One region of the Rossellomorea sp. H136 genome, then DNA from elsewhere that is predicted to be linked to it. Evidence: riboswitches for the same ligand, from Rfam matches in the RefSeq annotation. Region 1 holds a riboswitch; each other region holds the start of a gene.
What was found. Region 1 has a riboswitch for cobalamin ahead of ACYH0O_RS06925 (acyl-CoA thioesterase). Riboswitches for the same ligand answer to the same signal wherever they lie in the genome.

Region 2: it holds a riboswitch for cobalamin, as region 1 does, so the genes downstream of both, ACYH0O_RS19945 (hypothetical protein) here and ACYH0O_RS06925 (acyl-CoA thioesterase) in region 1, are expected to answer to the same signal.
Region 3: it holds a riboswitch for cobalamin, as region 1 does, so the genes downstream of both, ACYH0O_RS13960 (ABC transporter substrate-binding protein) here and ACYH0O_RS06925 (acyl-CoA thioesterase) in region 1, are expected to answer to the same signal.

What each region holds. Positions count from the first base shown of each region.
Region 1 covers NZ_CM166371.1:1,373,128-1,385,349, forward strand. The annotation lists gene ACYH0O_RS06890 (heme-dependent oxidative N-demethylase family protein) at 66-1,007, shown strand; gene ACYH0O_RS06895 (hypothetical protein) at 1,004-1,492, shown strand; gene ACYH0O_RS06900 (PDR/VanB family oxidoreductase) at 1,489-2,442, shown strand; gene ACYH0O_RS06905 (arylamine N-acetyltransferase family protein) at 2,590-3,333, shown strand; gene ACYH0O_RS06910 (hypothetical protein) at 3,350-3,535, opposite strand; gene ACYH0O_RS06915 (S8 family serine peptidase) at 3,668-7,738, opposite strand; gene ACYH0O_RS06920 (helix-turn-helix domain-containing protein) at 8,301-9,551, opposite strand; gene ACYH0O_RS06925 (acyl-CoA thioesterase) at 9,933-10,406, opposite strand; cobalamin riboswitch at 10,559-10,749, opposite strand; gene ACYH0O_RS06930 (flotillin family protein) at 11,350-12,222, shown strand, end outside.
Region 2 covers NZ_CM166371.1:3,916,023-3,923,383, forward strand. The annotation lists gene ACYH0O_RS19935 (copper homeostasis protein CutC) at 64-756, opposite strand; gene ACYH0O_RS19940 (ABC transporter substrate-binding protein) at 886-1,824, opposite strand; gene ACYH0O_RS19945 (hypothetical protein) at 1,845-2,366, opposite strand; cobalamin riboswitch at 2,531-2,717, opposite strand; gene ACYH0O_RS19950 (hypothetical protein) at 2,847-3,179, shown strand; gene ACYH0O_RS19955 (DUF2584 domain-containing protein) at 3,219-3,461, opposite strand; gene ACYH0O_RS19960 (alpha/beta hydrolase family protein) at 3,831-4,613, opposite strand; gene ACYH0O_RS19965 (ABC transporter substrate-binding protein) at 4,832-5,833, shown strand; gene ACYH0O_RS19970 (ABC transporter ATP-binding protein) at 5,905-6,681, shown strand; gene ACYH0O_RS19975 (ABC transporter permease) at 6,710-7,361, shown strand, end outside.
Region 3 covers NZ_CM166371.1:2,760,998-2,773,219, forward strand. The annotation lists gene ACYH0O_RS13920 (ECF transporter S component) at 1-88, opposite strand, end outside; gene ACYH0O_RS13925 (cob(I)yrinic acid a,c-diamide adenosyltransferase) at 78-665, opposite strand; gene ACYH0O_RS13930 (bifunctional adenosylcobinamide kinase/adenosylcobinamide-phosphate guanylyltransferase) at 680-1,117, opposite strand; gene ACYH0O_RS13935 (histidine phosphatase family protein) at 1,069-1,698, opposite strand; gene ACYH0O_RS13940 (adenosylcobinamide-GDP ribazoletransferase) at 1,656-2,447, opposite strand; gene ACYH0O_RS13945 (bifunctional adenosylcobinamide kinase/adenosylcobinamide-phosphate guanylyltransferase) at 2,434-3,015, opposite strand; gene ACYH0O_RS13950 (adenosylcobinamide amidohydrolase) at 3,059-4,519, opposite strand; gene ACYH0O_RS13955 (FecCD family ABC transporter permease) at 4,516-5,574, opposite strand; gene ACYH0O_RS13960 (ABC transporter substrate-binding protein) at 5,537-6,505, opposite strand; cobalamin riboswitch at 6,640-6,838, opposite strand; gene msrA (peptide-methionine (S)-S-oxide reductase MsrA) at 7,057-7,587, shown strand; gene ACYH0O_RS13970 (hypothetical protein) at 7,644-7,799, shown strand; gene ACYH0O_RS13975 (glycosyltransferase family 2 protein) at 8,006-9,121, shown strand; gene ACYH0O_RS13980 (glycosyl-4,4'-diaponeurosporenoate acyltransferase CrtO family protein) at 9,342-9,626, shown strand; gene ACYH0O_RS13985 (CvfB family protein) at 9,937-10,794, opposite strand; gene ACYH0O_RS13990 (MFS transporter) at 10,947-12,164, opposite strand.

The DNA of each region.
Region 1 (12,222 bases):
TCTTGAGGTCCGTCCCTTCATGCGATAAAATAAAAGTAAGAATTTTCGGACAAAGGTGTGGTTGTATGGTAAAAGTGGATTCGTTTCCTTATCCTTTTAAGGGGGAGGTGTACCGCCGGTATTCCAATAATTCGGTTCCTTTGGATGAGCCGTGTAGTGTGGAGATTACATCGTCTTATCAAAAAGAAATCAAGCTTAAACGGGATCTGCTTACGCATCATCCCGAGCGGTGCTTTCAGTCCCAGCGGCATACCTTGAAAGCTCAATGGGAAATAACAGAATTGGTTATTCACCATCTCACTACGTATTATCCTCAACAGTTTTCCCTTGGAAAAAATGAAGGGAAATGGACGTTCCACAATCACATTCTAAATGAACAAACAACATTTATACTCGGGGATGAATCCACTTTATCCATGGAACCACTCGATTTTATCGGTCGACATGTGCAAGAAGATTTAATTTTGATGATGCAGCGGGATGGGGATTTATATTTGGATGCGGGTCAGCTTTGTTTTCCTGCTAATTGGTCCCTTGCGTTTAATACAGGAATGAGTTTTAAGGAGATTCATAAGCCGATTCCAGGTTTTAAAGAAGAAGGCTTGGATCAACGGATTCTGACGTTTTTAATGCGTATGGAAGCAGGAGACCCATGGATTAGGAGGAATTGGTCGTTAATGGCGGGAAATCGCTTGGATACTTCACTTGAAACCTTTGATCAGTGGGGGAAGAACAGAAGACAGGTTACAGTGGAAAATGCGGGTGAATTCGTTCATTTGCGAGTAGAGGTACAGAAATTGTTCCGATTACCGGGCTCGAATGGATTACTGTTCACGATTCATACCCACCTCCTCTCACTGGAAAAGTTCACTCGAAACCCGGAATGGACCGAAGAGTTTTATCAGATCCTGCAGGAGCTTCCTGCACATATCTCTGATTACAAAGGGATTTCCTTATTTAATGATGTGGTCATCGAGTATTTGAACGAGAAGCGGGTGATGAAATGAAGAACGAGATAAAGCCAGCGTTCGTCCCGAGGAAACGAAAGTACTTATTTTTTGGTGATCAAAAGGGGATGAAACGGCTGACTCACATCATTAAAAAAGTAATGAAGGAGAATGTCTCCTTTGAAGTGGTTTTCCTGGGTGAAAAGGAAGAAACCGATATCTCACTGTGGTTGCGAAATCAGAAGATGGGCACTTTTCTTTACATAGCAATGGAGTGGAGTAAGCTGGAAGAGTTCATGCACCTAGTCGTGGAAAGTGGTTTTTCTGAAGAGGAAGCGCAGTTTATTGGCAACGGTGTCAGAATGATCGATGTGTTCTGTTGCAAATGTCATCAGAAAACAAAGATTGATAGCGGAAAATTGGATAGACTCCCGGCGACCTGTTCCCATTGTCACTTAAAGCTGTCCGTTTCCGACCATTACTCTCCATTACAAGGTTCATATCTCGGTTACGCTACCTTAGAAACGGGGAGTGACGGAAGGTGAATCTTCATAAAACAATCCCTGTCCAAGTCAGGTCTATTCATCAGGAAACCCCTGTTGTCAAGAGGTTTACTCTTGTTCATGAACATAACGGACCCCTTCCTTATTTTAGCGGGGGTTCCCATATCACTACATATGTTGAGCTGGATGGACAAACCATAGCCAGATCGTATTCCTTAACGAATCCACCTGGTCAAAAAGCCGCCTATCAAATCGCCATCCGTCTAAATGAAACGTCTCAGGGAGGATCTCTGTATTGGCATGAACAGATGAAGGTGGGGGATACCTTACGAGTGGGATTTCCTCAAAACCATTTCCCACTGAGTTTTAAAGCAAAACATCATGTATTCTATGCGGCGGGAATCGGCATTACCCCCTTCATGTCCATGATGGCTGAACTCAAAGATGAGGGACGGACCTTCGAACTTCATTATGCAGTGAAATCAATTGAGACTTGTCCTTTCTACTTCTTTCTATCGGAAACCTATCCTGAGCAGATTCACTTTTATTTTTCAAAAGAAAAGAGATTAACAGATGCAAGTCTTTGGGAACACAGAGTGGGAACCCACGTTTATTTCTGTGGTTCCCCTTCATTTATCGAAGAATTCACCAGAAGTGCCCTTGAGATCGGATATCCTTCGTCGAGTGTTCATTACGAACGATTCACTCCTCAACAGCCGCTAATACGTCGAAGATTTGAAGTGGAATTAACGAGTGGCGAAACCGTTTCTGTTTCGGAAGAAGAGACACTGTTAGAAGCACTGCTCAAGTCAGGGATCCTGGCTCCCTATTCCTGCCGGGCTGGCCGTTGCGGGACGTGTGAATTACAAGTGTTAGAGGGAAAAGTCGATCATGCTGATTCCTTTCTGGATGAGGAAGAACGGAAGGACCATCGCTCGATTCTGTCTTGTGTATCCCGTGCTCAGTCTGGGAAGTTGCGAATTCAGTTGTGACAGTGGCATACAGGATGTTTTTCTTATAGAGTAAATAATATACAGATCCAGCATAATGTAGAATGACGCTTAAGAAATGGAGGGTTCGCCATCACCGATCTAAATACATTATTTCGCAAAAGAATACATTATCCAGCCACCGGGAAAATATCCTTTCACCAACTAGATACCATTTTAGAAGAGACAGCTAAAAGCATCCCATTCGAAAATCTATGTGTTATTGGAAATACATTCGCCGATCTTACCAAAAAAAATCTAGTGAATAAAATGCTCGTGAAGAACGAAGGTGGTCTATGTTATGAATTGAACTCATTGTTATATTTATTTTTGATCGAAAATCAATTTGATGCGGTTCTTGTTCGGGGAGTTGTTTACAATCATGATAAAGAGCAGTACCAGTCGATAGGAAGAACCCATGTGGTCATATTAGTCTCTCATAAAGATACAACATATGTGATTGATACGGGTTTTGGAGGGAATCTCCCGTTAAAACCAGTACCATTATCGGGAGAAGCTGTGGTCTCTTCAAATGGGGAATTTAGACTTAAAGAGGTCGACAGTATCCATGGAGATTACATCTTTGAAATGAAATTAAAGCATAAGCATTCGGAATGGAGAACCGGATATGCTTTTGATTCGGGTGATCCCATAAAGAATGTGACTCAATTGAATGACATTCAAACAATTATTGCCAACCATTCAGATTCCCCTTTTAACAAACATCCATTATTGACAAAACGGACGAATGACGGGAATGTGACCTTAACGGATACGTCCTTTACCCACTGGAAGGCCGGAGAGTTAACGAAAAGGGAGATAGACCTTGAAAGTTATAAAGAACTGCTGAATTCCTGGTTTGGTTTCCAGCATAATAAAAAAGACCCGGAATAAATCCGGGTCTGCTTATTCACTTCCCTAGTATGGACATGATGCCTTTATAGATAAGGAAAAGTGAGAATATGAGAATAGCTAAAACGCCTATGATGTCCGTTACTGGGGATACACTTGCTAAGAACGTACCTGCTAAAGGAACCTTCAACAATGCGAAACCGGATAGAATACCCGCTACTAACAAAAGAATAAAACGATCCATTCTGTTCCCCTCCTTTCGAGGTATTATATGTTCAAGGTGATAGGAAGTTGAACCCATTCTTTTGTCAAAATTCATAAAGAAAAAAGGAATGAGCCTATTCGATAGGTTCATTCCTTTTGTTTCATCAATGAATTATAATCCCAGTTCTTCCAAAATAGATTCAAGTGTTTTCCCATCTACTGACTCTACTGGAGAAGGTGCGTCCTCAACTTGTTCATTCTGTAATAAATAGTTCTTCTGCACAAACTTGATATCGTTAGCGTTGACCCTACCATCAAAATTGATATCTGCTGCACGATGATCTGTATTCCAAGCATCCTGAATGGCAATGGCATCATAGATATCGATGACGTTGTCCTGGTTGACATCTCCCCCGACAGGATTCAGGTTCGTAGGTCTATGATACTTTCCATAAAGCTCCCCGTTATACTCATAACCGATTCTTTCTGTGTTTTTGGTCAAGAAGTGGCCAGGTACCTGAACTTTTACTTCATATGGATCTTTGCTTAATGGAAGTTTCTCAATGGAATACTCCCCATTTTCCGTGATGGAGGATGGAGTAAAGACGTCTCCGGTTGACTTCTTAAATTCTATTGTTGCGCCAACTTTAGTCCAATCTTTCTTAGCATTGTAGCCACTTCCACTATCGAATCCTTCCGGGCTTACAAAGCCCCTAATTGAGTTAAAGTCCGGATTTACAGTGAATTCTGCACCAGCATGTAATAGATCCATTGTTTCATTGTTAGAATTCGTTACGGTAACAGTTGGATCCAGGGCGTCTAATTTAGTGAACAGTTCATCTTGAACCTTCACTTGCACATCAACAATCGCGCTATGATCGAATGATTGAATAGGTTCATTGAACGTAACCTTGATCTGGTTTCCATCAAGTGTCAGCGAAGCTTTATCGGAAAATTCCCCGGATAACTTGGCATCGATCACTTCTGGTTGAAATCCGTAATAATCTTCAAATGTCCAAGTGGCTTCCTTTGCATCTTGAATATTATCCAGTGCTAGAGTTGCCTGTACGGTTTCACCAGTTGTAACGGTTTTCGCATCAGTTTTAAGATACGCATTCGGTGTACCTTCTTTAATGAAGAAATAGTTCTTCATCGCACTATTGTTACCGGCCATATCATAGCCCTTCATTCTGAAGTTAAGGGCTTTCACCTTTTCATTCATCGCAATTTCTTCGACAAACTTACCGTTTTCATCCATATAAAGCGGGGATGAAGGAAATGCTGAATTCCAGTAATAAATCATAAAGTTTTTGGATTGATCTGCGTCCATTCCTGCTTCTTGCATATCTTCAATAAGTGGATCTGTAATTTCAATCTCAAATGGATAGGTTTCCTGACCTGGTTGATATTCAAGGAACGGTGATTCACCATCCAGGGAACTCTTGAATTGAGGTCCTTCAATGTCGATATAGAAATGCTCTGTTTTTGTTTTTACTTTTCCTTTTGGATCTGTCATCGCGTACTTGATTTTATAGTGACCAGGTTTGGCGATGGTGACTTCTTCAGAAACCGGATCCTTCTTATCACCTGTAAATGCGTAATAGCTTCCTTGGAATACTCTTAATAAATAGTTGTTATCGATCAGGGCATTCTCCAGATCAAGTGTACCGATCAGCCCTAAATCTTCCTCTGTTTCCCCATCCTGTAGGATAATATCCATACTTTTCATCGGTGAACTCAGATTGAATTCAGCTATTGCCCATGGGTAGCGGAAAGGATCATATCCATGTGTATATTGAGAAGGGGCAAAGGCAGGTGATAATAATTCAAGTGTATTAAAGCCTTCTTCCGCCCTCTTTACACTAAATGGCACCCGGTAACTTTCGGATGGATCATGACTGTTTGTAAAGACCAGGTACCCTTCATATATCCCCTTCGCAGCGGTTTTCGGCATCGTAAGGAATAGATTTGAGGTCTTTTTCTTCCCTCCGTTCACCTTGATGGACTTGTCAGCATTTACGACAACTCCATTTTCTTTGAGGCTTAAGGTGCCTTCCTGTACATTTTCTACAACACGAATGTCAAACGTTTTCTTTTCATCACTATTGTTGGTGATTTCAAAGCTTTTTTGTACGCGGAGGTGAGCCCCTTCAGCCACTACCTGATTACCGAAGCTCAATCCGCCTGTCGGATTATCGATCGGGATCAGTTCTTCTCCACTAGGAATCAACGTCTCATCTTTGATTTGAATCTTTGTCTGACTGTGAAGGGCTTGATACGGATCCAATCTTCCTGCACCTACTTCAAATACACTGTAATCCCCATTTAATGGATCAGCAGAGTTCATGAGAATGGTTTTAATATCAGCAGGCTCAAGATCCGGATTCTCTCCTAACAGTAAAGCTGCAACTCCTGCAGTGAAAGGAGAAGCCATAGAGGTTCCTGATAATCTCGAGTAAGCATACTTATAGTCATCCGTTTTTTCTGGATCGATCATATAGGAAGGGAAGGTCGACAGAACGCTGACTCCGGGAGCTACCACTTCAGGTTTCGTATCATAGCTCTTATTAACAGGACCTCTTGAACTGAAATCGGCTAAATGGTCACCTTCAGTCATGCTTTCTTCTAAGTTTGTAAAGGTGAAGTTGGATGTTCCACTGGTCATCGCAGCTTTCAATTCTTCCCCGGCAGCCAGTGTCATAGAGAAGGCAGGGACATAATTTGTTGATTCACCAAGATTATATCCTACATGGCCTTCAGCATTGTTATACATAATCACAGCTTTGGCTCCATGTTCCTTAGCAAATTTCACTTTGTCATTCAGTGCGAAATTTCCTCGCTGAACAAAGGCAATCTTTCCTTCTACATTTTTATTCTCATAGTCTTCTTCATAACCGAATCCAACATCTACCAATTCTAATGTTTGATCTTCTAAACTGGCAAATGAATGTGCGAACCCTCTTGCCATACTTACAATTTCCGCTGACCATCCATCTGACGTTTGACCGGTAAAAGTGGTTTGTGAGACAGGAACATCACTTGCACCTACTGTTAACGCTAAAGCAGCTGTACCAGGGGAGCCGAGGGTAAAGTCATTTGGTCCTGCATTCCCTGCTGAAACAACGGCTGTCACACCGTTTAATACGGCATAGTTAAGGGCTGTGCTTGTAGGATAATATGGATCATTGACACTGGCGCCCAATGAAAGGTTGATGACATCCATTCCATCCTGAACAGATTTTTCAATTCCTGCAAGGACGTCTTCTGTGTAACCACTTCCATAAGGGCCGAGGACGCGATACACATATAGATCTGCATCCGGGGCAACACCCTCTACGGATACTTCACTATCATTCTCGTTTTGTCCTACGATGGTTCCGGATACATGAGTACCATGAGAAGTATAATAGGAACTTCCCGTATAACTGAACTCCGGTTCACTCGTATTCTCCCAATCTTCATACGTTGCTTCCATTGGGTCAGCATCATCGTCAACAAAGTCATATCCACCTTTGTAAGCATCTTTAAGGTCAGGATGGTTATAGTCAATACCTGTGTCGATGACACCGACTTTGATTCCATCTCCTGTAATTCCTTCCTTATGTAGTTCATCTACATTTAAATAGGGGATGCTTTCAACAGACGTTGTGATTTCTCTCTCAACATCATTTGGAAGGTCTTGTTTAACGGGATCGATCGTAAATGCCTGATTTTTAAACACAGCTTTAACGGCTTCGGATTTAAGCAGTTGTTCTACTTGATTAGCCGGAAGGGTCATTGCTACACCGTTATACGCTTCTTTATAGGCTTGGGTGATTTTGGGCACTACCTTTTTTCCTTTTAAGTGGCTTGTTGATAGGTGCGCTGCTACATCTTCTTTGAAAATCTTATGTTCTTTCTCCACTTGGGCTTTGGCGTCTGCTTTCTTTATTGATTTTCCTTGTACTGCCGCTTCTAATACAGCTACATGTCCAGGTTTGGATTTAAATTGGACGATAACGGAGATCTCTTCGTCAGATGCCAATTCATTCGACTGAAATCCTTGGAGGCCCTCTACGTTATTTATCTCCAGTTGATGCAAGGCTTGTCTTTGGGCTTCAGTCAGGGAAGATAAAACTGTTTCTGCTTTCCAATCCTCAGCTGTAGCTGTTGGCATGGAGTAGTTCGACACTGGGGATAACAGTAATCCAGTGGATAGTGCAATCAAAGCCGATTTCTTTGTGATGGAAGATCCTTTCATCATTTCTACCTCTTTTCTGTTGTTGGTTAGATTATTCTAAAGATTAGTACAATTCTTATTGTAAATACAAAGTTATCATGTTTGTATGGGGGTTTGTTTAGGGACCATTTGACTATTAAGTAGTGTAATTTCATTGATTTTTGTCTGATTTTGAAAGGAGTTTCAGGAGAAAAGATGTAAAAAAATGTTGGTGAATGGGGGTTGTGACCAATGCCAACGGTCTACGTAAAAAAAAGAAAAATGAGGCTGGGACAAAACTAAAAAACCACGATAAAAAGACGAACAATAGAAGTGTAGGTTCTTTATACCGCTAATGATTTCCGTGCAAGACTACGCTTTCCGCGGGTAGCCCGTGAGCCTCCTCGGCAAGCCTGCGGGGTCTCACATAAGCTACTTTCCCGCAGGAGTCTTCGTCTTGCACTCCAATCAACCGCTGGAAACAGCTAAAATCAAATGATTCGAAAATAAATAATAAACCCGAACAAATCTGCACACTAAGAAGCAGGTTTGTTCGGGTTTGACTTAGGATAAAAAACTTTTGTCCCAGCCTCATTCAATACGAGGGCTACTCTAATTCATAATAACTAATTTCATTTGACATCTTATCGGATGCAAGTGTGAAACCTTTCTCTGATTGTCCGGTTTTCACATAATATAAAAATAGTTGTCTTTCATAATGCTGATACATCAACTGGCTCCCCGTTTTTCTGAAATGGGGGAGGGCTGTTCGTTCAATATACTCGTATAATTCTTTTTCATTCTCATTTATGGTAAGTAAGTAAATCTCAAAGAATACGTGGCTTGGATCCTGATGCTGAGTGGCCATATTCAGTCCTTTTGTCGCTAAGTGATTGAGTTCCCGGGAAGATAGTAGGCGCCCTTTCATGCAAGCAAGTATATATCCACTGAGCGTAACTAAATAATTTGATGCCGGTGTTTCGTCATGGATAAGCTTTAATGCGCTTTCATAGGATGCCTTTGATTCAGAATATCGTTTTCTCCTAAAATATTCGAATCCAAGATTGTTATGGATCTTATGCGCCCGATCGTTTGAATTGACTGATTCACAGACTCTGAGGAGTTTATCATACTGCTGTTTTGTTTCTTCCATATCAAAGGGTTCTTTGGCATTCAATTGGATTAAAATTAAGGTTTCCGAATCGATAACCCTAAGGATATTCAATGTTTTCTGGAAAAATTGCAAAGCTTTTTGCCCATAATAATAGGCAAAGGTATTTGAATGAATGGAATGATACGCTAATGCCAAATGAAAATAATATTCGGAGTTGGGATATTCATCGTCAATCTGTTTTAATACTTTTATGCAAGAGTTAAATTGTCTTGTTGAATGATAGTAGATCCCTTTGACATGAAGCAATAAATTTTGTTCGAAAGGGGATAGAGAATAGTTTTTGTTTTCGAACATGCCCAGGATTTCTTTTGCTTTTTCATGTTTGTTCAAAAATAAATAATATCTTGCCAGGAAAAGGTTGTATTGGATGATGAAGTCAGATAGAAACCTTAAAGGTTCCTTTTCAATTTCCCCTTTAAGTTGATGGATTTCATTGGTTCGAATCATAATAATCGCATCGTTCCATTCTGATAGTTTAGCCTGTAATGAATGGTAGCGGGAACGTTCAACATTCATATCGATTCCAAGCTTCCTAGCAAGTAAATCAGTAATTTCACTTGAATACTCTGTGATGCCTCTTTCGATTTTACTAAGATGTGTAGTGGAACAGATACCCTGTGCAAGCTGTTCCTGAGTCAATCCTGAATCTTCTCGATGAAATTTAATTAATTTACCTTCAATCATAATACACCCCGAGTGAACAGTTTATTTATCATTATAGGGAAATATCTTTGTTTGTTCTATAGATGGGGGACAAGACGGAGGTCTGAAGGCAATAACATCCAAATCCGATAGAATCTGAGTAACTATACGAAAAGAGGTAGTGCTACATAAATCAACAAGTCCAATAAGACAAAATTCCTATTCAACTTTATCCCTCTTCCTTTTTTTACTGATACTATTCATACGGACAAAAAGGGAAGAAGTTTCACAATATGATTTACCTTTCCAAATGTGTCCCAATTCTCATTTGAAAGTGAGATGATAAATGCCTTTTTAAACACTCAGAGCTTAGAAGACTCTGAGTGTTATTGTTATATTATTTAGTCAGTGAATCAAGATTGTTTATAAAATAAGCGCGCGATTCTTTCTATGCTCTTTTCGTAAGGAAGCCGTTTTGAATAGTCTCGTTTCTTCTTCCGTTTGAGGAATGACTTTTGGTACCGGCTTCGGTTTCCCATCTTCATCAACGGCGACCATTGTTAGGAATGATTCCGTCGTCAAGGTTTTGACACTCGTTACGAGATTCGTAGAAAACACCTTTACATATACTTCCATTGATGTCCTCCCTGTGGAAGTGACGTATGCCTCCAGGCTTAATGCATCGCCGACCGTGGCAGACGATAAGAAGTCGACGGAGTCTATCGATGCTGTGACGACTACTGAACTTGAATGTTTCATGGCGGATAGTGCCGCAATCTCATCAATATAGGATAGGACCTTCCCTCCAAAGATGGTTTGCATATGATTGGTGTCAGGTGGCAATACCAATTTTGTTTGTATGGTTCGTGAACGTTCGACTGAATAGGCTTGCTCCATTTTCTCATCTCCCTGTTTGCATTATGAAACAAAAAAGCATCTCCTTTTAAAAAAAGAAGATGCGGCTATTCCGGGCGAACGTTCAGAGTACAGTGATTCCTCTGGTGACGTCTCATTAGCGCAACACCCTCCTATCTCCCGTAGGAACTTTCTGTGTTCTTCCCATTTTGGCAGGTCTCCTGGCTCAGCGTCAGCGAATTCGTATTCCTTCCCATTTCGATTCGAAACAGTGGATTCATACGATTCTCAGCCTTACAGTGGCGGGACCGCGTTGGACTTTCACCAACTTCCCTTTTAAGAAAATGAACTGAAAATCATCTTCACCAATGAGCAATGATTAAATTGTGAACGCTTTTATTTTATCATAACCCTTAGTGAGTGAGGAGAATGATTATGGTAAGATTTGTGCTTTTCAAAAAGGTAGTGAGGTCTGAAAAATGCCACAAGACAAAATACAAAGAAATCAAATCGATAAAGTAGTAGAGTTTATCGATTTACATCTAAGCGAAGACTTATCCTTAGAACAGCAAAAGTGAAGATTGCTTATTTTCCAGAGTGTTCAACCGTCAATCGATATCATATGGGTTCCTATATAGAAGGCATTCCAGAAACGTGGCAGGATCTTTATCGTTGGGGAAATGCAAGAAGTCTATTTGGGTAATATAAGGATTGCTCTTTGGTACACCACATATCAAAGGGTCGTAATAGGAGATCATCTTGTTATTTTTACCGGGCTTGGGGCAGTACATGGATTGTTCTTATAGCTTGAATGCTTGAACCTTTTACAGGTTCGGGCTTTTTTTATATAAAATCAGGGAATTCGCCCATTTTATTGAAACTTTTCGTCATCTTTTTCGTAGATAGTATTGTAGCTAGCACTTTTATTTAAAATTAAATCAGATTCCATTCTGGTTTAAACAAAATGTCGAGAGGGGTTGTCAGAATGCTAGGATCATTAAGTATTATCGGATTTTTTATGTTCCTGATTCCTGTTCTGGTTATTGCAGCTATTGCAGGAATTGCCTATTATTTCTGGATGAGGTTTCGTTATCGTACAGCGAGATCCAACCAGGCACTGATCATTACCGGACCTAAACTGGGGGATCCTGAGAAGGAAACGAATATTTTCACCGACCAGGAAGGGCGTTCCATGAAAATCATCAGAGGTGGGGGGTACAGATTAAGACGTTTCCAAACATCCACACCTGTTAATCTTACATCCTTCCAATTAAAGCTATCGACACCAAGAGTATACACAAATGGCGGAGTACCGATCGTTGCAGACGCAGTGGCGATGGTGAAGGTGGCCGACACATTAAACGGGATAGCGAACTATGCCGAGCAGTTCCTTGGTAAGGATCAAAAAGAAATTGAAGATGAAATCATCGAGGTACTAGGAAGTAATCTTCGTGCGATTCTTTCAAAAATGACTGTTGAAGACATTAACAGCAACCGTGAAAAATTTAACGCTGACGTATCAGAAATTGCCCAGAAACAGCTAGATCTCATGGGCTTCAAAATTACGTCACTCGGTTTAACTGACATAAGAGATGCAGACGAAGAAAATGGATACTTAAAAAATCTTGGTCGTCCACGTATCGCCGAGGTTCGTAAGCAAGCTGAAATTGCAGAAGCAAACACCGAGCGTGAAACCCGTATTCACCGAGCCCAAACCGATCAGGAAGCGAAAGAGGAAGAATACAAGCGTCAAATTACCATTGCCCAATCGAAAAAAGAGAAGGACATCAAAGACGCAGCCTTCAAAGAAGAAACAGAGCGGGCAAGAGCAAAATCCGAACAGTCCTATGAGTTGGAA
Region 2 (7,361 bases), 2.4 Mb from region 1:
ATTACATACTATTTTTACCATAATTCCTTCTTTTTTCAAATAGTCTTATAGTAACAAATCAAATTATGATGTGATCACCCGTTTGATTTTCATTACCTTTTCAGGGTCTATTCCTAAGTCATAGCTCCCGTCTTTACGAACACCTGATCCAACATGATATTCCCGTGCTTTTAGCTTATTGTGTATTTCTCCTATATTTTCCACGGTCAACCCTGATCCAGGCATGATAATGGGGCCGCCCACCTTTTCTATTTCCCTCATTGCACTAATCATGTCCAGCCCCCCGGTCACTTCAGGTTTTCCTCCAGATGTTAGGATTCGATCAACGTTCAAACCTGATTGGAATAATTCTTTGCATAAGTCTAATGGACCACAAGACACATCGATAGCCCGATGATAAGTAATCGATTGACCCTTCGCAGTTTGTACGATTTCCTTTAAAGCATGGGAATCAAGTTTCCCTTCCTTGGATAAAGCACCAAAAACGATGCCAGTGGCCCCTATTTCATTTATGGTTTTTACTTGGTCCATCATGATGTGCAATTCTTCGGCATCATACGAGAAAGATTTACTATGTAAACGAATCATAACCTGAACAGGAATCGATACAGCCCTCAATACGTTTTCTATCATTTGATATTCAGGAGTTAATCCTCCCTCGTGTATGTCAGATACCAATTCAAGTCGATCTGCTCCGGATGCTTCTGCAATTTTGGCATCTTTCTCATTCAAGACAATGACTTCCAGTTTGCTCATGTTGATTTCCCCTATCGCGATATTGTTACGTTTACTTTATCATAATGGCTCGAAAATTGTATAACTTGAGATAAAAAAGACAATGATTCCACATACAAATCACTGTCTTCTCCAATCTAATATCCTACTTTATTCAGAAAATAAATCCGGATACACCGTTTTTGCAGTTAGCAGAACGGCTTCTCCAATACGTGGTCCCGGTCTTGACATAATATCTGAATCCAGGAAATGAACCTGATCATTTTTCACTGCCTTTACATCTTTCCAGCTTTCCCGGGACTTGATTTCAGCTGTCGGCTCGTCGACATACCCCACTGTCGTTAAAATCATATTAGGATTCCGTTTAATGATTTCTTCTTCGCCTACTTTCACCCAGCCTTTTTGGTCTACAAAAATGTTCTCGACCCCAGCCGTTTCCAGTATTTCTTGCTGAAACGTTTCTGCTCCTGCTGTATAGATATCCGGGGAGGGACTGATTTCAAAATATACTTGTTCTCTTTCCTTTAACGTACTTACTTTTCCTTTCACATCTGAAATCTGTTGCTTGATGCCATCTACCAATTCGTCCCCCTTCTTCTCTACTCCCATTACCGTTGCAATCTGTTCAATATCCCCATAAACATCTTCAAAGGTTTGGGCAGATTGAATAACGAATACGTTTAATCCCGCCTCTTCAAGCTGCTTCACTCCGGCATCATCTCCAGTAGTATACGCAATGACAGCATCTGGCTTTAGCGCAATGACCTCTTCAGCATTGACCGTCATGGAATCCGATACTCTTTTAATCTTTTTCGCTTCTTCAGGATAGTTGTCGAATTCAGTTGCCCCGACTACCTTATCCCCAGCTCCTATTGCAAAGAGAATCTCTGTGTTACTCGGCTGTAAGGAAATAACGGTTTCCGGTACTTTCTCAAAGCTAATCTCTTCGCCCCTGTCATCGGTCACAGAATAAGACTCATTATCAGACTTAACTTCCTTTGTGGATGTTTCCCCTTCCCCATTGCTGCACCCTGCGAAAACAACCAGGATGAGTGATAGTAGTAAACTATTTAACCATAACTTTTTCATATTTCATCTTCTCCGCTTCTCTATATTTTGTCTTTATACGATTTACTCACAAAAGGAATTTCTTCAATCCCTTCACATTTATTCACATACACGGCCATCACAAACAGGACATTTGCCAGTAAATGAGCGTATTTAAATAAAATGCTCTCCACTTTCATTTCAGTACTGACTTTATGTAAGGCACGGACGGACTTTTTTGCTTCACTGCGGCAGGTATGAAGCACACATGCAGCTGTCGAGCCCTGTGGAAGGACAAAGGTTTGGATTCGGTCCTCGACTTCCAACACATAACGATCGTACATTTGGCTCAATGTATTTAAGTCCTCTTCCTTGATGGCTGTCATTCCACGCACCGACCCATTAAGATGGTACGACATCTCAGCTAAATACAGTAAATCATCGTTCACTTTCGGTAAGTGCTCCGTCAATGATGACGCGAGTCCGATTTTAGTCGACAGTGAATCGGTCCGGATCTCAAAATCTACGGTTGAAACAGATTCACGCATATAGGGATAACATAAGTAGCGGAAATCCTTTGCCATCTGTAAACTCCTCCTTTCTGAATAATGTTTGTGAAGCACCTATCGTATTTCCAGGGAGGATAAATAAACACAAAAAAACCACCCAAGAATATTGGCCGGCAGTTGTCATCCATAAAAAAAGAGATGTTAAATAGCCGCACCATACCCCTAACTTCCGAAGAGCATAATACGATGAAAAAAAGGCAGGTATCCTGGCTTGTGCGTCAGCCTACTCTAAGAACCTTCCCATTTGAATGTTCAAATAGTGGTTTTCTTCTTATTTCGTCAGCACTTACAGTTGCGGAAACAGCTTCGGACTCACACCGAATTCCCTTTAAGCTAAAGATCAGCACCTAATTTCTGCGGGAATTATTCACTTAAGGAACATTATACCACTTTATCCATTTCAAAGTTGATGAAGTTTTGCATAAAAAACAAACATGTCGGCGTACAAGCTTGAATATCTTTTGAGTATGTGAAGAAATGATAAGGAGGAATAACATGAAGCGATTGGTTGTATTGCTATTATGCGTATTTTTGTTAAGTGCATGCGGAGACAAAGAACCTGCATCCTATGAATTATGTGGATATGGGGATATGATGGTAGTGAACAAGAAGGAATATGTGAAGGTTTCTGAGGAGAAGAAGCTGGTCCTGGATGAGAAGCTCGGGGCTATTAAAGAAAAGATTGAGAGTCAATATCACCCCGTGAATGATTTTACGGCAAATACACTGAAAAAAGGGACTCCCATTTATAGCGTGAAAGATCACAGCAACTATCTAATCGCACAGACTGAGGATAATCGCTATATTTTATATGAGGAAATACAATAAAAGGAGGGCTGTAAGCGGATGTTTACAGCCCTCCTTTATTTAGTTCGTGGAATTCAAGGAAATCAATCGATACAGAATCATCGTTTTCTCATCCGTCCACTCCATCTTTTCGATCTTGCCGTAACCACTGGGATCACTGTGTTTCGTCTTTCTCACATCTATCGGAATATGCATAGGATAAAGCCGATATCCATCCTTTTGGAGCTCGAACAGGTTCTCTTCTTTCCTCACTTCTTTTCCTTTTGTCACAATCATCGTGTTTAATTCCAAGCCCATGCCCATTATGCTTAACCTCAATCCTTTTTTATTAAGTCGCTCTTTTCGTATACTTTGTTGCTTTTGAAAAAGAGAGTAGTGGTTGATTTTAGCTTGTATAGTGAAATATTGTTTCTTTCAATTGTTATTTGGCATAAATAAGCTCTGTCAAGAAAACTCTTAAAGATGGTGAGAGGAACCGCGTAGACTCCTGCGAAAGTACGGTCGTGCCGAGACCCCGTTCGGTAAGCTGAGGGGATTCCGTCGAACGCTAGCTGCAAGTGAAGCAGTTCCCATGACCATCCCGCACAAACTGGTTGGCAAGGTCCTGGCAGATTCTATGTTAGAAAACAACAATCTTTGCGAAAAGAGCTTTATTTAATCATACACCACTGTCTATTGATTTTTCATCCATGTGCATAACATGGAGACAATCTGTTGGTTCTTTCGTGGTGGAAAATAATGCGTAAACTCTTTGAAGTATCGGGATGAAACAGATTTCTCCAACTCTTTCAGTCTTTTTTCTAATCTATATGCATGCTCCACTGAAACGTTCTGATCCTTTTCACCGTGAATGATCAATACGGGAGCTTCAAGGTTTTCTAATTCGTATAGTGGGGTACGCCATTCGTATCGTTCCGGAACTTTATTGGGACTTCCTCCTATGACTCGTTTCATCATTCTCCTGAGATCCTTCCGTTCGTCATATGTTAAGAACATATCGGAAACGCCTCCCCATGTAACAATGGAGGTAACGTCACTGCGCTGGATGCCTGTCAGCAGCGCCATTACTCCTCCTCGAGAAAAGCCGAACACATGAATCCGGTTATCTGCCACTCTGTGATAGCTTTTGAGCAATTCAAGACCCGAAATGGCGTCTTCACGATCATCCCCCGCAAAATCTTCATTTCCTTCTCCTCCAAGATTGCCGCGATAATAGGGAGCAAAAACAATGAACCCGTGAGAAGCAAATTGAGCGATTCTCGCAGGGCGGACCATGCCGACGCCTTTGATCCCGCCTCTCAAATAGAGGAACCCGTCATACTTCCCAACTCCTGCAGGTTCAGCCAATAATCCTTTCACCCGGAGGCCACCGGATAGATAGGTAATTTCATATAGTTCCACACGAGGATTAGGTGAAGGAAACAATGTTTTCTTCACAATCGTTCCGTTTTTCATATTCTCTTCCTTTCAAAACGTGCTCTGGGTATTCACACATTTTTTATACTCTACATAGGATATTTTAGCAAATCTCATCATCAGCAGATGATTCAAGACCCTGCCTTTATGACCATCCTACCCTTTTAATATGGAAAGATAAACAAGGCAAAGAGAGATGCACTCATCCCCATTCTATCGATAAACGAGTTTCACAAAGCTTAGAGGAGGAATAGTGAATGAAAAAATGGCTTCGTAGTGGCTTTGCCGTATTACTCATAGGCATGTTGGCAATCGGGTTGACAGCATGTGGAGAAAAAGAAGAAATCGTACAGAAAGTTCGTGTAGCAGAAGTAACCCGCTCGATTTTCTATGCTCCTGAATATGTCGCAATCGAAAAGGGATTCTTCAAAGAGGAGGGGCTCGACATTGAACTAACCACTACCTGGGGTGGTGATAAGACAATGACCACCTTGCTATCCGGCGGTGCTGATATCGCCCTGGTCGGTTCAGAAACTTCGATCTATGTTCATGCACAAGGTTCGAATGATCCAGTCATTAACTTTGCTCAATTAACCCAAACCGATGGAACATTTCTCGTCTCACGTGAAAAAGTGGAAAACTTTGAATGGGATCAATTAAAAGGTTCCACCTTCCTAGGTCAGCGTAAAGGCGGTATGCCACAAATGGTTGGGGAATTTGTCCTGAAGCAGAATGGCATCGACCCGCAAAACGATTTAAACCTCATCCAAAACATTGATTTCGCGAATATCGCGAGTGCCTTTGCATCTGGTACAGGGGACTACGTTCAGCTATTCGAACCAACGGCATCCATTTTTGAACAGGAAGGAAAAGGGCATATCGTAGCTTCCTTTGGAACAGAATCAGGTCATGTTCCCTATACAACGTTCATGGCCAAAGACAGCTACATGAATGAAAACAAAGAAACCGTAGAGAAATTTACGAAAGCTCTGTACAAAGCTCAGCAATGGGTGGCGGAAAACAGTGCAGCAGACATCGCGAAAGTGATTGAGCCCTATTTTGAAGACACAGAACTTTCATTAATTGAAACGGTTGTTGATCGCTACAAATCACAAGGATCCTTCGCGACAGATCCGATCCTTGACGAAGAAGAGTGGAATAATCTCCAAAACATCATGGATGAAGCAGGAGAGCTTCCACAGTCCGTTGATCATGAAACGTTAGTGAACACTTCGATCGCTGAAAAAGCAGCAAAGTAGAACGATTCGGGGCTGACTTCACATGTCAGCCCTTCACTTATAGAAAAAAAGAAAATGGAGGCTTAAGTACAGTGAACTTTCTATCTTTAGATTCGATCCATCACACCTACTTTTCACCCAAAACGGCCACCCATGCTCTCTCAGACATAACGCTTGCAGTGAAAGAAGGTGAGTTTGTCTCGTTTATCGGTCCAAGTGGATGCGGGAAAACCACGTTACTCTCCATTATTGCAGGCCTTATCCAGCCGACAGAAGGAACGATTCTATTAAACCAACAACCAATTCGAAAAATGAAAGAGAAACTGGGATACATGCTGCAGCAGGATTATCTGTTTCCGTGGAAGACCATCGAAGAAAATATTTTTTTAGGTTTAACCATTACGGGGACCCTGACAGAAGAAAAGAGGAAAGAAGCACGTGCCTTGTTGATTGAAATGGGGTTAGAAGGTGTAGAAACATCCTATCCAAGGGAACTATCGGGAGGAATGCGTCAAAGGGTGGCGCTGATTCGAACTCTCATCACAGAACCCCAATTACTTCTCTTGGATGAACCTTTCTCAGCACTCGATTATCAAACCAAATTGAAGTTAGAGGATCTGGTGTACTCCACATTAAAGTCTTTTGGAAAAACAGCCATCCTTGTGACCCATGATATAGGCGAAGCCATCTCCATGAGTGACCGTATCATTCTATTCGGGACGAAACCAGGGTCTATACACACGATATTCGAGGTTCCGCCCCCGTTAAAAGAGTTGATGCCCTTTGAAGTTAGAAATCATGAGGTATACCCGGGATTTTTCCAATCCATATGGAAGGAGCTTGAGAAACTTGAATCACGAATCGATTAAAAAAAAACACCTTGAATACATTCAATCGATGAAGAAAGAACAGCGATGGGTCTGGTTTTATCAAGCGCTTATTTTCTTTGTGTTTTTCTCTCTCTGGGAGCTCGCGAGCCGAAGCAGCTGGATCGATCCACTCATCTTCAGCTCACCCTCAAAAATATGGAAACTGTTTCTCGTAAAACTGGGAGACGGAAGCCTTCTAGCCAACCTGTCTGTCACACTCGGTGAAACCATCATCGGATTCATTCTCGGCACCTTGCTTGGAACCCTATTAGCCGCTTTATTATGGTGGTCACCATTTCTTTCTAAAGTATTGGACCCTTATCTTGTGATCCTCAATGCCATGCCAAAAGTAGCGCTCGGTCCGATATTAATTGTGGGGTTGGGACCCGGCTTCACATCCATCATTGCCATGGGTACCGTCATTTCCGTCATCATTACCACGATTGTTGTGTATACTTCCTTCAGGGAAGTGGACCCGAATTATTTGAAGGTGATGCAGACCTTCGGAGCAAGAAGGGGGCAAATGTTCAAAGAGGTCATTCTTCCCGCCTCTTTCCCGACCATCATCTCCACACTGAAAGTCAACGTGGGCTTATCATGGGTCGGAGTCATTGTAGGAGAATTCCTGGTTTCCGCCAAGGGGCTCGGATATATGATCATTTATGGATTCCAAGTCTTTA
Region 3 (12,222 bases), 1.4 Mb from region 1:
TTACGGCAGGTATCTTCACCATTCCACCGATCGCAGAAAAACCCATAAACAATGAAAGTACCAAAAGAGTCCTAAGATTACTTTTCATTTTTCTGAACTTTACTATTTGAAAATACGTTTGCGCTGCGAATATATTCGACATCTTTAACATTACAACGATAATTGATCACACGGGCCAATGCGAAAAAGTAATCGGATAATCGATTGATATACTGCAATGTCACAGCTGGAAAGTCCTCGTCCGCTTTTGAAAGTGAAACCATGATTCTCTCTGCTCTTCTTGTAACCGTTCTAGCTAAGTGAATACTTGATGAGGCTTTCACGCCACCTGGTAAAATGAACTTCTCAAGTGGAGGCGCTTCCTTCGTAAACCTATCAATCTTAACCTCCAACGCCTGGACGGATTGGGACTGAAGCTTGATTTTTCTATGCTTAGAAACGTTGGATAGGTCACCGCCACAATCAAATAGTTCATGCTGAATCGTCTCAAGATCCTGTAGTATATCCTGAAAACGCTCGACATCCAGTTCTGAAATGGCTTGTCCAACAAAAGAATTCACTTCATCCAATGTTCCATACGCTTCGACACGAATATCATCTTTATCTACTCTTCCACCGATTAAGCTCGTTTGACCTTTATCACCAGTTCTTGTGTAAAGCTGCATACTTACCCTCTCCTTTATCCTTTTAACGATGTAGCAAGGCCGTACCAAACCAGCCATACTTCCTTAGACATTTTCGCCAGATCTTGATAAACCCATCCTGTCATATCCCGCCATTCCCTGGACAGCTTTTCCATTGGGACAATTCCTTTCCCAACCTCTGAACCTATCCAGATCACTCTGCGATCAGGGTCTTCTTCTTCCCACTGTTTTAAGGTTTGCATCAAAATTGAAAAAGTCTTTCGGACTTCGGAATCATAATTTAAAATGGTTGATCGAATTCCATACTCAAGTCCCTCTATTACGATGACAGGGTTTGAAAAGTTGATATCATCCAAATGAATCCTTTCTCCACTAAATAATGGAATCCAGGTTGTATCAGTTTCTTTAAGATTAAAATGGGTTTTCACCCATATGCTTTTCCCATTAAAGGAACCTCCCGTAACGAAGTACATGTTTGATTCCTCCAATCATTTTCTGTTTTCCATACCATTTCATACCCTTCTCCATGGTTGACCTTCCATTCCCAAAACGTTCTGTGAACATTTCTAGGAGATAAAGAAGTTAATAGATGTCGAATGACTCCACCATGAGTAATAACGGCGTACCGCTTCCCATTGTGCTCTTCTATCTGAGCTACGATCTGTGCCCAGGCTAAATCGACTCGTTTTCCAAATTGATCTATCCCTTCCCCATTTGGTGGAGAAATGGATGGGTCCAATAACCATTCTTGATAAACATCGTCACCCTTTAAGCTCTCGTAGGTTAAACCTTCCCAGCCTCCAAAGTGTATCTCTCTTAAAAGGGATGAAGAAATTAATGGAGCATGAGGAAACAGTAAGTGAGCTGTTTCTAAACAGCGATTAAGATCACTCGAAAAGCATCGTTCATACTCTTCAAAAAAAGTATTTCGCCTTTTTAGTAATTCGATTCCATTTCGAGATAAACTGGAATTGGTCCAGCCGAGGTATTTCCCCTTCTCATTTTCCTCTGTTAAACCATGGCGAATACATGCAATAACCATATAGTCATCCATAAACACAACTCCACTCCCTCTACACTGCCCCCGATTGTATCACCGGACATACCGCCAAACCATTTGATGGATCTAGAATAGGCAAACCAGAATAAAGCTAACGTCACCACGGTGAATAAAGCATAAAAATAAAAGTAATTTAAAAAGAAGCTGCCGACTCCACCCAGGAATAAACCAGAAACAATCCAAATAAGATCATAACCCGTCACATTCTTACTGAAACCATATCCCATTCCTGACGTCTGGGCTGCAGGGATAAGAATTAAACTCGCCCCCATCATCATTCGACTTAAAAAGGGAATCGACACAAGGACCATACCAATCAAAATAGTGGAATGGGTTTGAATGATGGTTTCATAAATGAATAAAAACCGGGATGAAAGCAATACCACCAGGGACAAAACGCCAAAGGCACCTACCCTCGGGTCTTTCATGATGTCTAATCGCTTCTCCCTATCTCTATAGGAAAAAAAGGCATCACTTGCATCCATATAACCATCTAAGTGGATACCACCCGTTAATACGATTGGCATTACCCAAATATAGAATGATATTCCTAAAGGGCTTATGTGGGTAAAAGAATTCAGAAAAACATATCCTCCTAGAAGAAACACACCTACAAAAAAACCTAGCAGTGGAAATGTTCTGACCATCCACTTCATTTCCCTTTTGCCTACTGAAAATTCTTTACGGATCGGCAGAATCGTAAAAAACTGCAGGTTAAGGAGAAAGCTTTTAAATATGATCATGAGGCAACCGTCCTTCCTCATTCGGACCCCTCTTTTTCACAACTGGGATTCCCGCCGTCATTTCGATTGCCACACATGCTTTTTTCACCATTCTTATATGTAATGCACCAAGTCGTTTCTGGAAAGTAAGAAGATCGTTTGAATCAATTGGAAGGTCAGAAACCAATTCATTACTAACCAGGATCAGTACATCAACTTTATTTAGCAACTTTAAGATAGACTGATAGATTCTCTCTTCTATATACTGACCTTTCACCTTTCTACTACCATATGTCTCATTTGTTAAAAGAGTCGTGAGGCAATCTAACAGAACTACGGAGTGTTGAGGAATTAGGTTGATTATCCTATCAATTGAATTCGGACATTCAATCGTCGTCCATTCCACAGCATACTCTTGCCGGTCCTGCTGGTGTTTCAAGATTCTTTGCTCCATCTCCCTGTCAGTGTTTACTCCACAAGCAAGATAGACCAATGGAAGGTTTGCCTTTTTCTTCATTATCGCACATTTTTCAGCAAAAGAGCTTTTGCCGCTTCTAACCCCTCCGGTTATAAAATATAGGGTTCCCAACCCGATTCCCCCTCTCCTCTATCACCCTGTCGTTGATATAATTCTACTCTGTTTGATCCAAATAACGTTGAATAGCTTTTTTTGTCACCTCATATACACCGCGCCCAATCAACTTCCCTATTGGTGTAATCGGCCCGGCAAACGGTTCCAGCTCACCCTTTTGACTTGAAGCAATCAGAATACTGTCGGTCGGTGTCCCGGTTGCAGGCTGACCTGTTCTTCTGTCCCTCACATTCATATCGTAAAGGGCCCTCACTTTCGCTTCTGTTGAGGTTACAAGGGCTTCTATATATGCTTCATCTGATAGATTCCCATTTATGAACACCCACGTATTAATCGTGCCTGGCCTTAAATCAATATCATATTGATAACTTGTTGAGACATCAATCGCATTCCCGACACCTGCTGTCACTACAACGAAAACCGAATGCCCCTGAACTTCGAAACGATCGCATACCATATTATTTAAAGGAAGAGCCGTCATCATGCCTACAGAAAATGAGGGATCCAGGCCTTTATGAACAAGAAACTCTTTCATATCCTCTTGATAATCTGAGCAGTCATAATCTGCAGGGACTCTTCGATTGATAAAGTGCCTGTACCACCCGATTCCTGCACCAATAATCCCTGAGGACATGCATTTTAATGGATAAGGGGCAGAGAAATGTATGTATTCTTCCCTCATGTTTAGGTAGCTTTCATCTAACACAAAGCTCTCAGTCGCACTCTCCTCAGGAACAATTACCATTTGAGGTTTTGCCACTAAAGGATGAGCTTGTTTCTGAACCTTTGTATGATACACCTCTTCGATATGTTTCTCTTTCAGAACCTCTTCCGGGTGGTGGAGAAGTTTGGTTTTTCCTTTGTCTAAGAGAAGTAAGCGATCACAGTATAAACTTGCTAAATTTAAGTCATGAAAGATCGCGATGACCGTTAAATTTTCGTGTACCGTTTGATTTTTAATTAAATCCAACAATGATTTCTGATACGAAAGATCAAGATGATTAGTGGGTTCATCAAGCAACAGGACCTGTGGCTCCTGAGCGAGAGCCTGGGCAAGGAATACCCTCTGCCGTTCTCCCCCGGACAACTCGTGAAGGAAGCGGTGCTGAAAGGGCGTAATGCCCGTTTGATCCATTACCTTTGCTACAATTTCGGTATCCCGTTCAGTCGTTCCTTTAAAGAAACCTTTTTGGTGAGAATATCTCCCTAGCATAACCGTCTCCCTCACTTCATAGGAAAAGGATTCTGTCGATATCTGAGGAAGTACCGCTACCTGTCTGGCTAAATCCCTTGAAGAAAAATGATGCAGTTTTTTTCCTTTTAACGTGATGTTTCCACTCATTAATGGAAGCAGACCCGTCACGGCTTTTAACAGCGTCGTCTTTCCACTTCCGTTAGGTCCAAGAATCCCAAAGAATTCTCCTTTATCTATATGAAAATTCATGTCTTCCACTATTATTTTATCGTTATATCCCACTGTCACACCGTTTACATCTATCATGATGAAAACCCTCTTTTCTTCAGGAGAATATAAGCAAACATCGGGGCACCAATAAGAGCTGTTATCACTCCAATCGGAAGCTCGGTTGGTGCAATGATGGTTCTTGAGATGAGATCAGCCAACACGAGAAAGCCTCCGCCTACAAGGATGGACAAAGGAAGTAAGTGTCTATGGTCATGCCCTACTATCCTTCTTAGAAAATGAGGGATTACAAGTCCCACAAATCCAATTGTACCTGAAACGGCGACAGCCGCTCCCGTCAGGATACTTCCTGCAATTAAAATAAGGAGTTTTCTTCTTTGTACGGATATTCCGATATGATGGGCTTGTTCTTCACCAAAGCTCATGCCATTCAGTTCCTTGCCATTGAGAAACAAAACTATCACTCCAATTAAGAAAAAGGGGAATATTATCGTAATGTAATCCCACCCTCTCATGGACACGCTTCCAAGAAGCCAACCGATGATTTGTCTTAATTCCTCTCCCGTCAGGGCGATCATTAACGATATAAAGGAACCTAAAAAAGAGCTGAAAATGATACCTGTTAATATGATGGTTTCTACCTTCATGGTTCTTTCAACCTTCTGTGCAAACCATAATACGAGAAACACGGTTATAATCGAACAAAGAATACTGAGAAAGGGAAGCGTAAACTTTCCAATGAAAGGAATGCTCCAATTAAAGAACAACGTAATAACAGCGCCGACCGATGCTCCTGAAGACACACCCAATGTATATGGATCAGCCAGAGGGTTGCGCAATAGTCCTTGAAAAGAAGCTCCTGCAATTGCTAGGGAGCTTCCAACCAATAATGCCAGTAATACTCTGGGCAATCTTATTGAGTACACTATATTTGCAAACATTGGATCAATTTCTTCCGGTATAGGGAATCCAAACCATTTAGCTCCAACGATGAACAGAATATCCATCGGTGGCACAGAGACGGTTCCTATCGAAATACCGGCAAAGAGAGCGAAAAGTAAAAACGTCACAGCCAATCCGTATGTTATCCATATTTTATTCTGTAAATAACTCCGGATAGATCGACTTTGCAATTTCCTCTACTCCTTCAACTAATCTCGGACCGGTACGTGTGACCAGATCTGAATGTACGTCATGGACATCTTCATTTTTTATGGCGGTTACATCTTTCCAACCTTCTCGGCCCATCACTTGATGTTCTTTAGGATTTTCACTATAAAAACCATAGGTAGTAATGATGACGTCCGGATTGAAAGAGATGACTGCTTCTTGGTTAACTTGGATCCATCCCTCCTGATCACTCATCACATTTTCGGCATTTACAAGTGAAAGCATTTGATCAATAAAAGTATTTTTCCCTGTCGAATATATGTCAGGAGAAGGTGAAACCTCTACATACACTTTTTTCTTTTCAGATACACCACTGACTTTTTCCTTAATGGATTCTAGATCCGCTTTCATCTCAGAAATGACGGATTCAGCTTCGTCTTTTTTTCCGACCAATGTGCCGATGTTTTTCATCGTGGTGTACACTTCCTCAAAGCTATTGGCATCACGTACGATATATATCTTTACCCCTGCATTGCGAAGCTGTTCTAACCCTTCTTCTGCCGACACAGCAGTGGACTCATGAGCAAGAACCAAATCCGGATTCAGACTGATGATCTTCTCAACGTTAAATTCCATTCCACCTATTTTTTCTTTGTCCGCCGCTTCCTTTGGGTAATTATCAAAATCTGAAACCCCTACAATTTCCTTATTCAACCCTAACTCGAATAAGATTTCTGTGTTACTTGGAATCAATGAAACAATATGCTTAGGTTGCTCATCCAGAGTGACTTTATTATTCAGGGCGTCGTTTACTGACAAAGGAAAAGCAGATTGTCCCTGACTGACTTCCCCGCTATTTTCATTTTTTTCTACACTTTCTCCGTCAGTACCGCAAGCTGAAAGGAGTCCTAGAGATAATATTAGTGTAATAATGATTTTGAATGTGTGTTTCATACGTTTTCCTCCTGTAAATAAACTTATTCCCAGACAAAAAAACATCTCCAGTGGGACTAGAGATGCTGTGTAAGATGCATAAAAGGCTTTAAACCGTTAAACATGCATATTACACCTTTCTATCCGCGTAGTATGGGTGCGAGATAAATCAGGCAGGTCTCCTGGCTCATGGTCATTGCTTGCTGCACCTTCCCATGCACATTTGCACAGTGGTTTTTATACAGTTCACTTCCATTTACAGTGGCGGGACCGCGTTGGAATTACACCAACTTCCCTATTATGAAGCGAAGAAGTATCGTCACTTCCGCTTCACCTGATCTCATGTCATATGTAATTATTCCGTTCAACAGAATTATACACAAGATTCTATGGATAGTGAATGGAATTTGATAAACTTTGCTGAAAATAGCAGTAATACTTCTTTTCGAAACATTTACCGGTGCAACCTTTCGAGCTAATAGATTGTCCCCTCCATTCTTTCGTGTTAAAATCTGTTTCAAGCAATCGCTTTACTGCTTTAGAGGAGCACATATGGTACAGGAGGTTCAGCAATGAATGAAAAAAAAGAAATCGCTACCTTTGCTGGTGGTTGTTTTTGGTGTATGGTAAAGCCATTTGATGAATTACCGGGCATTATTGATGTTGTGTCAGGTTATTCAGGGGGACATCTTGAAAACCCAACATATCAAGATATAAAAGCAGGAAAAAGTGGACATTACGAAGCTGTTCAAATCACATATAATCCTGATTTGTTCCCTTATGAAAGATTATTAGAGCTATACTGGCCTCAGATTGATCCAACGGATGATGGCGGACAATTCCATGACCGCGGGGATCAGTACCGCACAGCTATTTTCTATCATAATGAACACCAAAAACAATTAGCTGAAAAAACGAAGAACGAAATAGTAGTCAGTGGACGATTCAGAAAGCCAATCGTCACAAACATTCTTCCTGCCTCCACTTTCTATCCGGCAGAAGAATACCATCAAAAATTCTACAAGAATAATCCAGATGAATATAAACAAGACCGTGCAAAATCAGGTCGCGATGAATTTATAGATAATCATTGGAAGAACTAAATAGTGGGATGAAATAAACTCCTTTCGCCAAACTAATGGCAGGAAGGAGTTTTTGTATGAAGAAAAATGAGAAAAATACAGAAGACAAAGAGCAGGTTATCGGGTTTGAAGGCCCAGGGAAAGTCGTCAATTTCTTTGACCCCTATCCGGATGAAGATGAAGAGAATGTAAATAACTCGGATACGGTAGATAATCATTCTTCAGAAAAATAGTAAAAACATAAAAGGTGAAGATTATTTAAATTTAACCTTCACCTTTTCATATTAACCAATGCCAATGTGTCCATTTTGTAAGACTTCAAACAAATTTGACATGAATTCATATGCACCAAACATCCAGTCCTGATGAATAAAGGTATCACCTTTAACGAAAATGGTTAAAATGTCGGTAAAAAACCAAAAGATCAGAGGGTGAAAAAATGTATATTTGGTTAGGGTCTATTATTCTTACCGTTTTCCTGTTTACTAGAATCCCTACAGTCAAAAAGTCCATTCATGTAAGGAATAGTTTTCTCGTAAAAAAATGCTCCATCATCATTCCAGCCAGAAATGAAGAACAGACGATTGGAAATCTATTATCGAGTATTCAGAAGCAATTTATTCAGCCGTTTGAAGTGATCGTTGTAAATGATGGATCTAAGGATCGAACGAAGGCAATAGCTGAAGGGTTCGGTGCAACTGTCGTGGATACTCCCCCTCTTCCACATGGATGGAAGGGGAAATCTTGGGCTTATTGGAACGGGGCGAAAGCATCAAAAGGTGAATTCTTACTGTTTGTTGACTCAGATACATGGTTCGAGCAAGCAGGACTTCTTAGAATATGTGAGACTTATCAAGAACAGCAATGTCAGGGAGTTCTGAGCATTCATCCCTATCATAGGATGAATAGTGGATATGAGACTTTATCCATGATGTTTCATTTAATGGTATTCGCCGCAACAAGTGTAACCCATCTCCTTTCCGGGTTGGTCAGGCCTTCGGGTGGGTTTGGTCAGTGTTTCCTGTGTACAAGAGATGTATATCAACGAATCGGTGGGCACCAAGCAATCAAAGGAGATATGGTGGAGCATTTTGCTTTAGGTCGACGTGCAAAAAAATGTGGAGAATTAGTAGAAGCAGTCAGCGGACGCAATGCCATATCAATGAGAATGTTCGGGAACGGGTTGAGTGAATTATTCCACGGGTGGTCGAAGAGTTTCGCTTCCGGGGCAAAATCGACAAACATCATCCTTTTGGGACTATCTTCTTTGTGGATTACCTCTCTCACTTCTTTTGTCATACATTCGCCGGTAATGGTATGGACAGACCCATATATTTATATGATTCAGTACTTGTTTTTAAGTGTTTATTTGTATTTCATTCTTAGCAGGATTGGAAATTTCACCCTTCTTGAGACGCTCTTATTTCCAGTCCATATTCTATTTTTCGTTATGACCTTTTCCCACTCGGTGTTTACAACATTTTTGAGGAAAAACACAAAGTGGAAGGATCGATACATTTATTTAGAAAAAGGGAAGGATGAAAAGATGAAATGACCATCCTTATAAATATTTTCGCATGTGTAAGTATTCATTTCGTTATTCCCTTTTTGACATTCAGATTTACCACCAAACAACTCCAAAGGTTGTCCCCCCTCTTTCAGCCTCTTTAAATGGAAGCCAGGGGTGGTATGTTTCGGTTTTTGAAGATTAAAAAATGGAAGAAATATATACCTGATGAGGGGGATGGTTTCGTGGTGGCTTAAATAAGAATGAAATCTGCCTCTCTTCTCAACAGGGGCGGATCACGTTCCTTCACGAATTGAATTGTGCCGAAGTATCCCACTGGCTACAAATGATACCGGCACCTTTATTTTACATTCTAAATAGTGGAGTCGAGTCCTGTGTAATGTTCCTATACGGAATATTATTTAACCTGCCTCATATTCTCTTGCAGCGCTACAATCGAATGAGGGTCGTAAAGATAATAGTTCAATATCCCCAGTTGAAATTTCGGAATCTAAGTCCCCAAATTTCTAACCATTTTACAAATAGTGAATAAATTTATAAGAGTTGGACCATTTTAATGATAAGAACCGAGGAAGTCCTCCACTTCAATCGCCATACATCACCCGATTTGCTCGGTTCCCTCTTCTAGCCCCTCCTTCTTCCAGGACAAATAGTACAACTCTATGGACTCCTTCACAAGGGAGAATCCTTTTTCTCAAATTAAAAGTGGTCAGCGCCGTCAAGCACCGGAGCTTTTGCTGATGTATATAAAAGAGTGCTGACAGTTAGTCAGCACTCTTTTATATATGTTCAAGAAAATCAGGATAGGCTACACTCTCTGGGTGAGCCTCCCATTATTGTTTTTACTTTTTTAAGTAAGTCCAGCCTTCTTCTTGATAAACCCGGTCTTCCTTCATGAGTTTTCCAAGGGCTCGTTTGAAGGAAGCTTTGCTCATATTAAAGCGATCTTTGATATCATCCGGCTGGCTCTTATCCCAAAAAGGAATAGCTCCATTTCTTTCTTCCAGATACTCAAGAATGACTTCTGCATCATCCAGCATTTTGTCCTGCTTTAACGGTAAGAATGAAACATTTAAGTTCCCGTCATCCTTAACGTCAATGACTCTCCCTTCAACCAGCTCTCCCAGTCTCGGCTCCGCCTTGCGTTCATTCTCGTGAACGAAGCATCGATATCCTTGTTCGGATAGGAAGAAGGTTCCGACTCTTAGCAGTCGATACACTCGTCCCTGGACTTTTGCGTTCATCATTTCTGTAGATGCTCTTCTAGACACCTGTTCAATGATATTTTCAGTGGCTAATCGTCCGTATAAGCGATCCTGCTTATCACGATTCAATGTTAAAAACAACTGATCGCCCGGGTTTGGCCAAAGTTCCAGGAATTTAGGAAGATCGTCTGCTGACACTAAAATATCCTTAGGAAGGCCAATGTTAACGAAAACACCTAAATCCTCGCGTTTATCCACTACCTCAGCCCATCCGTAAGCACCGACTTGTACTTTAGGGATACGCATTGTGGCCGTAAGGCGAACATCCTTATCATGATAAAGAAATACCTTCACAGTATCTCCTTCTTGAATTTCTTCTGTTATTTCAGAATGGTGTAATAGCACACGATCTATTTCATTCGTTAAAAAGAAACCATAGGGTACTTCATGATCAACGAATAAATCCACTACCGTACCTGGTTTTAAAGAAGACATTATACTATTTCCTCCTATTTCAATTAAGTATTAACTTAGTCATCTCTCTACTCAAGATTTGTATTCACTAAATATAGCTTTTTTCAATGATTATGTATAGTACATGAGGCGATTTTTATAATAAACCATCAATTTAGAAAATAAAGAATTCGTTAACATTTATGGAAACCTCTTACCGTTTCATCTGATGGTAGCAAGAATGTCATCATACCTAACAAAGGGAGAAAGCTGCAAAGGATCATGACGAAACGAATGGTGAATAGATCGGCGAGTCCCCCGAAGATGACTGCACCTACAGCTCCCATTCCAAAGGCAAGTCCAACGGTTAGTCCTGATACCATTCCAATCTTGTGGGGCAATAGCTCTTGTGCATACACAACGATTACACTAAAGCTTGAAGACAAAATAAACCCGATGCAAAAGATAAATGGATAGACGATACTTAAAGATAAGTAAGGTAAAGCAAGAGTTAACGGGGCAGCACCTAACATTGAAAAGAAAATGATATTCCTTTTTCCAAAACGGTCTGCCAGCGGCCCTCCCAAAAAGGTTCCCAGTACTCCCGCAAACATAAATACAAAAATGTATGCTTGCGCTTCTTTAATTGAAAGACCGTAATCCTCAATTAAATAAAACTGGTAGTAATTGGATAACCCAGCTCCATACCACGAACGGGCAAACACTAAAAACACTACCAACACCATTGCCCATTTAATTCTTCTATGAATCGGTTTTTTCTTCACGTTTGTCTTGTTATGTCGGTTCATCTTCTCATTAGAACGTAATTGTTCAGAGTACCAATTGGATACATGAAATAAAACAATGACCCCTAAGATTGCTACAAAGGAAAACCACAAAGCCCCTTTTTGGCCAAATGGAACAAATATAAATGCCGTAATCAATGGTGCAAGTGACTGCCCGGTATTCCCACCTACCTGGTAAATAGATTGAGCAAGGCCTCTGCGGTTTCCTGCTGCCATATATGCTACCCTGGAACCTTCGGGGTGAAAGATGGCAGAGCCGAAGCCGATGAATAACACAGACAAAATGACCCATAAAAAATGGCCGGATAATGCAAATCCTACCAAACCAATTAAGCTTGATAGCATTCCTAAAGGAAGTAAATAAGGTTTCGAACGTATATCCGCATAATAACCGAATACTGGCTGCAGCAATGAAGATGTCATATTGAGGGCAAATGCGATCCAGCCAATTTGGGTATAACTCAACTGCAAAGATTTCTCAATGATTGGAAACATGGCCGGAACAACTGCCTGTAATGTATCATTTATAAAATGACCAGAGCTAATGGCTAATAGAATTCCGTAAATAGTAGGATTCTGCAGGGGTTTCACAGCTGATTGAGCCATAAATGTCACTCCTCCCTTTTATTTCGTTATTCTAAATAGTATACTGAATTCCCTGTCC